DNA from 2 places in the Streptomyces sp. NPDC044033 genome. Region 1 is predicted to be linked to the other one. Evidence: riboswitches for the same ligand, from Rfam matches in the RefSeq annotation. Region 1 holds a riboswitch; the other holds the start of a gene.

Region 1 (5,382 bases):
AGGCGGTTGCGGCGCACGGGCCGGGTCCGGTACACGCGGGCGGCGGCCTGCTCGCCGAGCGCCTTGAGCCTGGTCGCCGTGGAGAACCGATCCGCCGGCACAGCCGCCTCCCCTGTCTCGTCGCCCGTGCGACCCACGTACGGACACGTCCCCGGCAACGGTACGGGACCGGTGCCGGGGACGCTTCGCTTGGAGCCTGTGTCATGCCCCGGGTCGGATCAGCGTGCGCGCCGGGCGCCACGCGCCCGGCCAGGGAGACGACACAGGCTCTTACGCGCTCAGCCGTGTTCCATGAGCCCGGGTCCGTTCTATGGGCCCGGGTTCCATTGGCCCGGGCCCATGAGCTCATGGGCGGGTGTGTCAGCCCTTGAAGCGCGGGAACGCGGAGCGGCCGGCGTAGACCGCCGCGTCGTCGAGGATCTCCTCGATGCGCAGCAGCTGGTTGTACTTGGCGACGCGCTCGGAGCGGGCCGGGGCACCGGTCTTGATCTGGCCGCAGTTGGTGGCGACGGCCAGGTCGGCGATGGTGACGTCCTCGGTCTCGCCGGAGCGGTGGGACATCATGCACTTGAAGCCGTTGCGCTGGGCCAGCTCGACGGCGTCGAGGGTCTCGGTCAGCGAACCGATCTGGTTGACCTTGACCAGCAGGGCGTTGGCGGCGCCCTCCTCGATGCCGCGGCCGAGGCGCTCCGGGTTGGTGACGAACAGGTCGTCGCCGACGATCTGGACCTTCTCGCCCAGCTTGTCGGTGAGGACCTTCCAGCCCGCCCAGTCGTCCTCGTACAGCGGGTCCTCGATGGAGACCAGCGGGTACGAGGCGACGAGCTCCTCGTAGTACTCCGTCATCTGCGCGGCGGAGCGGTCCTGGCCCTCGAAGGCGTAGACGCCGTCCTTGTAGAACTCGGAGGCGGCGACGTCGAGCGCGAGCGCGATGTCCTGGCCGGGCGCGTAACCGGCCTGCTTGATGGCCTCCACGATGAGGTCGAGCGCCTCGCGGTTCGAGCCCAGGTTCGGGGCGAAGCCGCCCTCGTCGCCGAGGCCGGTGGACAGGCCGCGCTCCTTCAGCACGCCCTTGAGCGTGTGGTAGACCTCCGCGCCCCAGCGCAGCGCCTCGGAGAAGGACTCCGCGCCGATCGGCGCGATCATGAACTCCTGGATGTCCACGTTGGAGTCGGCGTGCGAGCCGCCGTTGAGGATGTTCATCATCGGGACCGGCAGCAGGTGCGCGTTCGGGCCGCCGAGGTAGCGGAAGAGCGGCAGGTCGGACGCCTCGGAGGCGGCGTGCGCGACGGCGAGGGAGACGCCGAGGATGGCGTTGGCGCCGAGCGAGGACTTGTCGGCGGTGGCGTCCAGGTCGAACATCGCCTGGTCGATCAGGCGCTGCTCGGTGGCGTCGTAGCCGACGAGCTCCGGGCCGATCTGCTCGATGACGGCGAGGACGGCCTTCTCGACGCCCTTGCCCTGGTAACGGTTGCGGTCGCCGTCACGCAGCTCCAGCGCCTCGAAGGCACCGGTGGAGGCGCCGGACGGCACGGCGGCACGGCCCGTGGAGCCGTCGTCGAGGCCGACCTCGACCTCGACCGTGGGGTTGCCTCGCGAGTCGAGGATCTCGCGAGCTACGACGACGTCGATGGACGGCACGAATGTCTCCTTCATGGGGTGACTGGTTTCTGCACCCCGAGCCTAACGGGCCGGGGGGCATCCGCCCGCGCGCAGCCCTGTCTCCGAACGGAAAAATGGGCTAAAGAGCCAGATCAGAGGATGAATGGTGATGATGTTCGCCGGACGGGGAACGGGGGCGGGCACTGGACGCGGCGGGGGTGGGGGGGTGCGGGGAAGCGCGCCGGGAGTCCTCGCCCGAGAACGGCGGGCCCTCACCCGAGGTGGCTTGAGGCGGTCCGAGAGGGCTGAGGTGGCCTGAGGATGCCCAAGGTGACCCGAGAGGGCCTGAGAGGTGGCCCCGCGGCAGGGGCGGGCCGGTGCGCCCCTCGCGGGGGCGGTGGGGCCCGGTAGCGCCCCCGCCCCGGTTACCCGCCCCGGATATGCGAGTGCCCCGCTACGGCGCAATCGGGGGGATGGCGCGCCGGAGCGGGGCGGTCTCTCATGAGCGGAGAGACTGGGACGGCGGTGAAGCCGTCCCGGGGAGACGGATCAGCCCAGGTGGAGCTGCTGACCCGGGTAGATCAGGTTGGCGTCGGAGACGATGCCCTTGTTCAGGTTGTACAGCTTCTCCCAGCCGCCCTTGACGCCGTGCTCCTTGGCGATCTTGCCGAGGGTGTCGCCGGACTTGACCTTGTACTCGCCGTCGCCCTTCTGGATGGACTTCGGGGCGGCGGGCTGCGGGGCGGCGGGCTTCGGCGCGGCCTGCTTGGGGGCCTGCTGCTTCGGAGCCTGCTGCTTCGGCGCGGCCTGCTTCGGGGCCTGCTGCTTCGGCGCGGCCTGGCGCTCGCTGCGGTCCGCGTGCTGCGTGCTGCGGCTGCTGGAGCCGGTGTCGACGCCGGCGGAGGGACCACCGGAGGTCAGGTTGCCGGCGCCGGCGCAGGACCAGGCGCCCGGGCCCTGCATGGCGAGCAGCTTCTCGGCGGTGGCGATCTGCTGGCCCTTGGTGGCCAGGTCGGCGCGCGGGGCGTACTGGGTGCCACCCGCGGCGGCCCAGCTGGAGTTACTGAACTGCAGGCCGCCGTAGTAGCTGTTGCCGGTGTTGATCGACCAGTTACCACCGGACTCGCACTGCGCGACCTGGTCCCAGGTGTGGACGGAGGCGGCGGAGGCGGAGGTGGCGCCCATCAGCGGGACGGCGACCGCGGCACCGGCGACACCGGCGAGCGTGGCGACACGGACGGCCTTGGACGGACGGCGGTGCTTGCCCTTGGAGATAAGCATGTTGGTTTCCTCACCGACGCCTACGAGGTGAGCTGTCGGGTTCGGGCTGTGAGCTGCCCGGCCTCGCGTGCCGGAGCACACGGGGCTTCACCCCTAGCCGTCCCGGTCCCCGTCGGTGTCGACGGGCCGTTCCGGCGGCCTACCTGGTTCCCCCGCTCCTGCCTACGGCGCTTGCGCGACGATTCCCCCGACCGCCGGCAGGATTCGGCGTGGCGATCGTGGTGCTCACGGTGGCGAGCGGTGACGACGTTAAACACACTGCCCAGGAGGGTTCAAACCCCCCCTCCTGGCGGCAGTTGCCTCTACTTACCCACAGAAACATCGCATTTCCGCAGGTGAGAGACGGTAGGGAAAGATCGGGCAGACGAGAAACGCGTGACTGTCAACGAGACCCATGTCTCACTTTCCCCCGGAACGGACATACCGCCCGTGCCGTCGCTCTCATTTTCCGAGGTCAAGCTTCTGACCAGGGAAAATAAGATCTGGATCGCTTCCCACGGTGCCGTGGTTGCGTTCGTAGAGGGCATTCCACCCGCCGGAGACGGAGTGCTTCTCCGCGATCACCGAGAGACTGTCTCCCGACTGCACCGTGTAGTCGCGGAGGGCCTGTTGGGACGTACGGGACGACTCCCCGCCGCGCGACGCGTGCCGCCCGCCGCCGCTCCGCCCGGTGTCGTCGTGCGCGGAGCTCGCGCCTTCGTCCCCCTTGCTTCCGCTCTGCCCCCCATCGGAGCCGCCGCGGTGCCGGCCCTCGCTGGGCGTCGGCGTCCCCGTCGTGGAGGGCGTGGGGTCGGTGGAGGGCTCAGGGGCCTTGGAAGGGGTGCTGGAGGGCTCCTGAGAGGGCTTCCCGCCGGGCTCGGGGATCTCGGTCGGGCCGGAGCCGTCCGAGTCCGCCGCGCCGGAGCCCTTCTCGCCGGGTGTGGCGCTCGGGTCGGTCTTGCCCGGGTCGGCCTTGCCCGAGCCCTTGCCGTCGTCCGAGTCCTTGCCGTCGTCCGAGGGTCTCTTGGACGGCTCGGAGGTAGAGGTATGGGACGGCGCGGGCGAGTGGGAACTGGGCTCCGAGGAGGACGGCGCCTGACCGCTGCCCGGGTCCACGCCCGGCGACGCGCCGCCGCGCGTAAGGCCGGAGCTGACCGCGCACCCCGACCACGGCTTGGTGCCCTGGTCCTCCAGGATCTTCTGGGCCACGGCTATCTGCTGGGCCCGGCTGGCCAGGTCGGGGCTCGGCGCGTACGTCGTGCCCCCGTACAGATTCCACGTCGACTGCGACAGCTGGAGCCCGCCGTAGAAGTCGTTCCCGGCGTTGGCGCTCCATGTCCCGCCGCTCTCGCACTGGGCGACGCGGTCCCAGGTCGCGGCGTCCGCGGCGTTCGCGCCGGTGGCCGCGAGCAGCGGCATGGCGATTCCGGCGCCCGTCACCCCCGCTGCTACGACGATGGCGGGGACCTGACGGGGGCGACGGTGTCGACCGTTCCCGGTACGCATGCGGTTGCCTCTCGTGTGGCAGCTGAGTTGTCGGTTGAAGATAGCGACGCACCCAAGGAGTCACAAGCCGATGTAGCCGAGGTCACGCGGAGGTCACGCCGATTGACGCTTCGTCACTTCTGGTGGGGCGTGAACTCCACGGGCAGCGTGCGCAGTCCGCGCATGATGAGTCCGCCGCGCCATCGCAACTCCTCCGGGTCCGCCGCGAGGCGCAGGTCGGGCAGGCGGCGCAGCAGGGTCGCGAGGGCCGCCCGGCCCTCCAGCCTGGCGAGCGGCGCGCCCACGCAGTAGTGGACGCCGTGCCCGTATCCGAGGTGCTGATTGTCACTGCGCGAGAGATCGAGGGTGTCCGGGTCGGCGAACCGCTCCGGGTCACGGTCCGCGGCAGCCAGTACGACGAGTACCGGTTCGCCCGTGGCGATCCGCTGCCCGCCCAGGGTCATGGGCTCGGTGGCGAACCGCCAGGTCGCCAGCTCCACCGGGCCGTCGTAGCGCAGCAGTTCCTCGACACCGGTGGCGAGCAGGCTCTCGTCACCCGCCTCCAGGGCCCGCTGGAGCCGCTCGCGCTGACCGGGGTTGCGCAGCAGCGCGTACGTACCGTTGCCGATGAGGTTGACGGTGGTCTCGAACCCGGCGAAGAGCAGGATGAACGCCATCGCGGCGGCCTCGTTCTCGCTGAGGTGCTCACCGTGGTCGGAGGCCCGGATCAGGCCCGAGATCAGGTCGTCGCCGAGATCCGAACGCTTACGGTGGATCAGCTCCGCCAGATACGTACGCATCTTCTTGACGGAACGGGCCACCCCGCCGCGCGGCCCGCCGCCGTGCCGGATCATCATGCCCACCCAGTCGCGGAAGTCGTCCTGGTCCTCGCGGGGCACGCCCAGCAGGTCGCAGATCGCGTAGATGGGGAGCGGAAAGGCGAACTCGTGGATGAGGTCCGCCGTCCCCTTCTCGCAGAAGCCGTCGATGAGGTGGTCCGTCAGCTCCTGCACGCGGGGCGCGAACTCCGCGACC
Region 2 (5,382 bases), on a different contig from region 1:
ATGGAGCGGGCCCAGGCCCAGTTGGAGCGCGAGTGGCTGGACCGGCTCGCCACGGTCAGCGGCCGCGCCGACGAACTGGCCCGGTTCGCCGTGCTGTTCGGCGACCCGCAGCTCGCGCTGTCCGCCGTCGGGCGGGTGCTGGACATCACCGCGGAGGAGGTGCGGGCCGTCGCCAAGGCCCGGCTGCACCCCGAGAACCGCGCGGTCCTCGTCTACGAGCCGACCGAGCCGACCGAGCCCGCGGAGGCCGAGCAGGCCGACGAGGACACGGCGGACGCCGGACCCGGCGAGAACGCCGGAACCACCGCGACCACCGCGACCACCGCGACCACCGCGACCACCGCGACCACCGCGACCACCGCGACCACCGTGAACGCAGCGAACGCCGAAGAGCAGGAGGCGGGCCAGTGAGCGACGCCGTGGCCACCACCACCATGCAGTTCCACCCGCAGCCGCAGCCCGGCACCGCCACTCCGTGGGCCTTCCCGGCCCCCGAGCGCGACCAGCTGCCCAACGGCCTCACCCTGCTGCACTGCCACCGCCCCGGCCAGCAGGTCGTCGCCGTGGAGGTCAACCTCGAAGCGCCGCTGGAGGCCGAACCGGCCGGGCTCGACGGCGTCGCCACGATCATGGCGCGCGCCCTGTCCGAGGGCACCGACAAGCACTCCGCCGAGGACTTCGCCGCCGAGCTGGAGCGCTGCGGCGCCACCCTCGACGCGCACGCCGACCACCCGGGCATCCGCGTCTCGCTGGAGGTCCCGGCCTCCCGGCTGCCCAAGGCGCTCGCCCTGCTCGCCGACGCCCTGCGCGCACCGGCCTTCGCGGACAGCGAGGTCGAGCGGCTCGTGGGCAACCGCCTCGACGAGATCCCGCACGAGCTCGCCAACCCGGCCCGCCGGGCCGCCATGGCGCTCTCCAAGCAGCTCTTCCCCGCGGGCGCCCGCATGTCGCGGCCCCGCCAGGGCACCGAGGAGACCGTCCGGAACATCGACGCCGCGGCCGTACGGGCCTTCTACGAGGCCCACGTGCGGCCCGCCACCGCGACCGCCGTGGTCGTCGGCGACTTCACCGGCGTCGAGCTGGCCCAGGCCCTCGCCGACACGCTCGGCGCGTGGACCGGCGGCACCGCCGAGCCGTACCCGGTGACGCCCATCACCGCCGACGACACCGGCCGGGTGGTCATCGTGGACCGCCCCGGCGCCGTCCAGACCCAGCTGCTCCTCGGCCGGGTCGGCCCCGACCGGCACGACCGCGTCTGGCCCGCCCAGGTCCTCGGCGCGTACTGCCTCGGCGGCACCCTCACCTCGCGCCTGGACCGCGTCCTGCGCGAGGAGAAGGGCTACACCTACGGCGTGCGCTCCTACGCCCAGGTGCTGCGCTCCTCGGAGCCCTCGTCCCTCCAGGGGTCCACAGGCGCCTCGCTGCTGGCCATCAGCGGCTCGGTGGACACCGAGTCCACCGGCCCGGCGCTCGCGGACCTGTGGACCGTGCTGCGGACGCTGGCCGAGGGGGGGCTGACCGACGCCGAGCGCGACGTCGCCGTGCAGAACCTCGTCGGAGTCGCCCCGCTGAGGTACGAGACGGCCGCGGCCGTCGCGGGGACGCTCGCCGACCAGGTCGAGCAGCACCTCCCGGACGACTTCCAGGCCCAGCTGTACGCGCGCCTGGCGGAGACCGGCACGGTGGAGGCCACCGCGGCCGCCGTCAGCGCCTTCCCGGCCGACCGGCTCGTCACGGTCCTCGTCGGCGACGCCGCGGAGATCCAGGGGCCGGTCAAGGCGCTCGGCATCGGAGAGGTGACGGTCGTCACCGGCTGACCGGCTGAGCGGGGGCCCGCTGACGGCCTGACCGGCTGAGCGGAGGACCGCTGACCGGTGCGGCCGGTCGGCGGCGAGGGCCCATAACGGGGCGAGCGGGGCGTGAGGGGTCTACGAGACCCTCACGCCCCGCCGTTTGTCCGGATTATTGGAGAGGTTGCCTGTCTGCTGTGTGGCGTAGGGCACAAAACCCCGGTTCTGTTTGCCGATTGAAAGAAGCCCCGTTTAGCGTCAGGGCGGTTGTCCGTCAGATGTGAGTCGCATCCGCGGCCCCGGGCAACCATCGCCGAGTCCCCAATGGCGTGAGCCAGGGGAGCCGGGGACCCACACGTCCCTGGGGTGAATCGGGCCCCTTCCCGGAGGGATCCGTAGGAGACCTTCCTGCTCCGAACCCGTCAGCTAACCCGGTAGGCGAGAAGGAAGGAAAGGATCAGCCGTACCTATGGCGTTCACCCGTGCCACCGGGAAGCACCGTCGTCCGAGCCGCGCCGTGCGCGTCGGAGCCAACGCGGCGGGGGTCGCGACCCTGGCCGCGACCGGCGTCGTCGCCGGCCTCGCCTCCCCGGCCCTCGCGTCCGGCGGCGACCACACCCCCAAGGTCGAGGACACCGGCCTCACCCAGGTCGTCGGCATGAGCAACGACATGGCCGACAACATCGGCGCCCAGGCCGAGGCCCAGCAGCACGCCGCCGAACAGGCGGCCGCCAAGGCCAAGGCCGCGGCCGTCGCCAAGGCGAAGGCCGCCGAGGCCAAGAAGCGCGCGGACGAGGCCAAGCGGAAGGCCGACGCGGAGCGCGCCGCCAAGGCGAAGGCCGCCCGTGACGAGGAGCGCAAGCGCCTCAACACCTTCGTCCTGCCGGTCGACGGCTCGTACGTCTCCACCGGCTACAAGGCGTCCAGCGGACTGTGGTCCTCCGGCAGCCACACCGGCGTCGACTTCCACGCCGGAACGGGCACCTCCGTGCACGCGGTGGGCGGTGGCACCGTGGTCGAGGCCGGCCCGGGCGGCGCGTACGGCAACAACATCGTCATCAAGATGAACGACGGCACGTACACGCAGTACGGCCACCTCTCCTCCATCGGCGTCTCCGTCGGCCAGACGGTGACCCCGGGCCAGCAGATAGCCCTCTCGGGCGCCACCGGCAACGTCACCGGCCCCCACCTGCACTTCGAGGCCCGTACGTCCCCCGAGTACGGCTCGGACATCGACCCCGTCGCCTACCTGCGCGCGCACGGCGTCGGCCTCTGACCTCGCGCACCCCTTCGCGCACCGAAGGCCCCGGCCCGCCCGGCCGGGGCCTTCGGCATGCGCGGTTCGGCACTTTGGCGTGCGTGCCGCTGGCCGGAAAATAGCCCCGGGACACCGGCGCCGTCGGAAACCGACCGTTCCTGCAATAGAGTCCGCCGGACAGGCGTCAATCGGCCGTAATTCGCGGTGGTTAAGGCGGAGGTTCACCAATGCGGGACCGTATGTGAAGGGCGACGCGGAAGCGGTCCGCGTCCCTCGCGGCATTTCCGCGCACGCGGTCTGCGCGGCGATCCGGGACGACATCGTCTCCGGCGCCCACCCGCCCGGCGGCCGCCTCATCGAGGGGCTGCTGGCGAGCCGCTACGGCGTCTCCAGGGTGCCCGTGCGCGAGGCGCTGCGCACCCTGGAGTCCGAGGGGTTCGTGACCACCCGCCGGCACGCGGGGGCGTGTGTCGCGCAGCCCACCGAGGAGGAGGCCGCCGACCTTCTCGAAGCGCGCGCCCTACTGGAGCCGCTGGGCGCCGCGCGGGCCGCGCAACGGCGTTCCGAGGCCCATCTGAAGGTGTTGCGCGGGCTGGTGCGGCTCGGTCAGGAGAGGGCGCGGCGCGGGCAGTCCGCCGAGTTGCGGCCGCTGGGAGAATGGTTCGACCAGACGCTTGCCGGGGCCTGCGGCAGCCCGAGCCTGACCGCGCTCCTCACCCAGCTGCGGCGCAAGATCGCCTGGGTGTACGCGGCGGAGTCGCCCGCGCGGGCCGTGGAGGCGTGGCAGGTGCGCGGCGCGATCGTGGAGGCCGTTGCCCGGGGCGACGTGGAGCGGGCACGGGCGGCCGCCGCCGCGCGCGCCGAGCGCGTGCTGGCCGAATACCGGGCGCGCCGCCCGCTGCACACGAACGGTGTGAGGACTTCGAAACATTCCGTAAACGAAAAGAGCGTCCGCTCCTGACGGCGAACGCGTATGGGGCGGGCGGAATTCTCGACGCCTGCCCGGGCCGGTTCCGGCGGGTTTCGCGGCGAAATGCCGGCAGAAGGGGCCGTACGGAAATGCTGGGTAGAGAAGGGCCCGGTGCAGAACAGATCCGTACAGAAGGGCCCGGTGCAGAACAGGCCCGTACAGAAGGGCCCGGTGCGCAGGGGCCCGCCTTGCGCAAACGGACCCGCCTGCCCAAACGGACCCGCCTTGCCCAAACGGACCCGCACAGGAACGCCGCCTGCCAAAGAGCCGCGGCGACCGTAATCGGTCACCGCGGCCCGTCGCGCGGCCGTGCCGCGCCGGTGAACCCGAATCAGACGGTCTCCGGGAGCTCCTCAAGCCCCTCGGTGACCAGCTTCGCCAGACGGTCGAGCGCGGCCTCGGCGTCATCGGCCTCGGAGGCGAGAACGATCTCCTCGCCGCCCTGGGCGCCCAGGCCCAGCACCGCGAGCATGGAGGCGGCGTTGACCGGGTTGCCGTCGGCCTTGGCGATCGTCACGGGGACGCCCGAGGCGGTCGCGGCACGGACGAAGATCGACGCGGGGCGGGCGTGCAGCCCCTCGGCCCAGCCGACGGTGACGCGGCGCTCAACCATGGTGTTGCCCTTCAAGTCGTCATTGGTTGTCTAGACCAGTCTCTCACGGTGCCCCGGTCGCTCCTGCGGTGACGTCCGGCGCCGTGCCGCCCCCTGTTCCATCTTGCATGGTCCGCCCTGCCCGCCTTCACCCGCCTTCACCTGCCGTGCTCCCTCGCCCGCCCGGCTCTCCGTCCACCTTGCCCCGACCCACCGGTGAACGCGAGCGGAGGTCCTGTCAGTGCCCGGTCGTACGCTGGCTCCATGCACACGCCGTCGGAGCACGCCGCGTACCCGACCCACTGGGAGGCCGATGTCGTGCTGCGCGACGGCGGCACGGCGCAGATCCGGCCCATCACCGCCGCCGACGCCCAGCGCCTGGTCAGCTTCTACGAGCAGGTCTCGGACGAGTCGAAGTACTACCGCTTCTTCGCCCCCTATCCGCGCCTGTCCGACCGCGACGTCCACCGCTTCACCCACCACGACTACGTCGACCGGGTCGGCCTGGCCGCCACGGTCGGGGACGAGTTCATCGCCACCGTCCGCTACGACCGCATCGACGCGCACGGCATGGCCGCCACGGCCCCCGCCGACGAGGCCGAGGTGGCCTTTCTCGTCCAGGACGCGCACCAGGGCCGCGGCGTCGCCTCCGCCCTCCTCGAACACATCGCGGCCGTCGCCCGCGAGCGCTCGATCCGCCGGTTCGCCGCCGAGGTGCTGCCCGCCAACACCAAAATGATCAAGGTCTTCACGGACGCCGGGTACACCCAGA

What was found. A riboswitch is a leader RNA that binds a small molecule or an ion and turns the genes downstream of it on or off. The one in region 1 is predicted to bind cyclic di-AMP.
Region 2: it holds a riboswitch for cyclic di-AMP, as region 1 does, so the genes downstream of both, AC07AB_RS13920 (M23 family metallopeptidase) here and AC07AB_RS22100 (transglycosylase family protein) in region 1, are expected to answer to the same signal.

Annotation. Positions count from the first base shown of each region.
Region 1 is NZ_JBWKFF010000012.1:156,351-161,732, forward strand. It holds gene AC07AB_RS22090 (FtsB family cell division protein) at 1-101, opposite strand, end outside; gene eno (phosphopyruvate hydratase) at 361-1,641, opposite strand; gene AC07AB_RS22100 (transglycosylase family protein) at 2,152-2,883, opposite strand; cyclic di-AMP (ydaO/yuaA leader) riboswitch at 2,886-3,030, opposite strand; gene AC07AB_RS22105 (LysM peptidoglycan-binding domain-containing protein) at 3,325-4,302, opposite strand; gene AC07AB_RS22110 (cytochrome P450 family protein) at 4,482-5,382, opposite strand, start outside.
Region 2 is NZ_JBWKFF010000006.1:202,261-207,642, reverse strand. It holds gene AC07AB_RS13930 (M16 family metallopeptidase) at 1-411, shown strand, start outside; gene AC07AB_RS13925 (M16 family metallopeptidase) at 435-1,817, shown strand; cyclic di-AMP (ydaO/yuaA leader) riboswitch at 2,092-2,246, shown strand; gene AC07AB_RS13920 (M23 family metallopeptidase) at 2,260-3,066, shown strand; gene AC07AB_RS13915 (GntR family transcriptional regulator) at 3,290-4,009, shown strand; gene AC07AB_RS13910 (HPr family phosphocarrier protein) at 4,350-4,631, opposite strand; gene AC07AB_RS13905 (bifunctional acetate--CoA ligase family protein/GNAT family N-acetyltransferase) at 4,875-5,382, shown strand, end outside.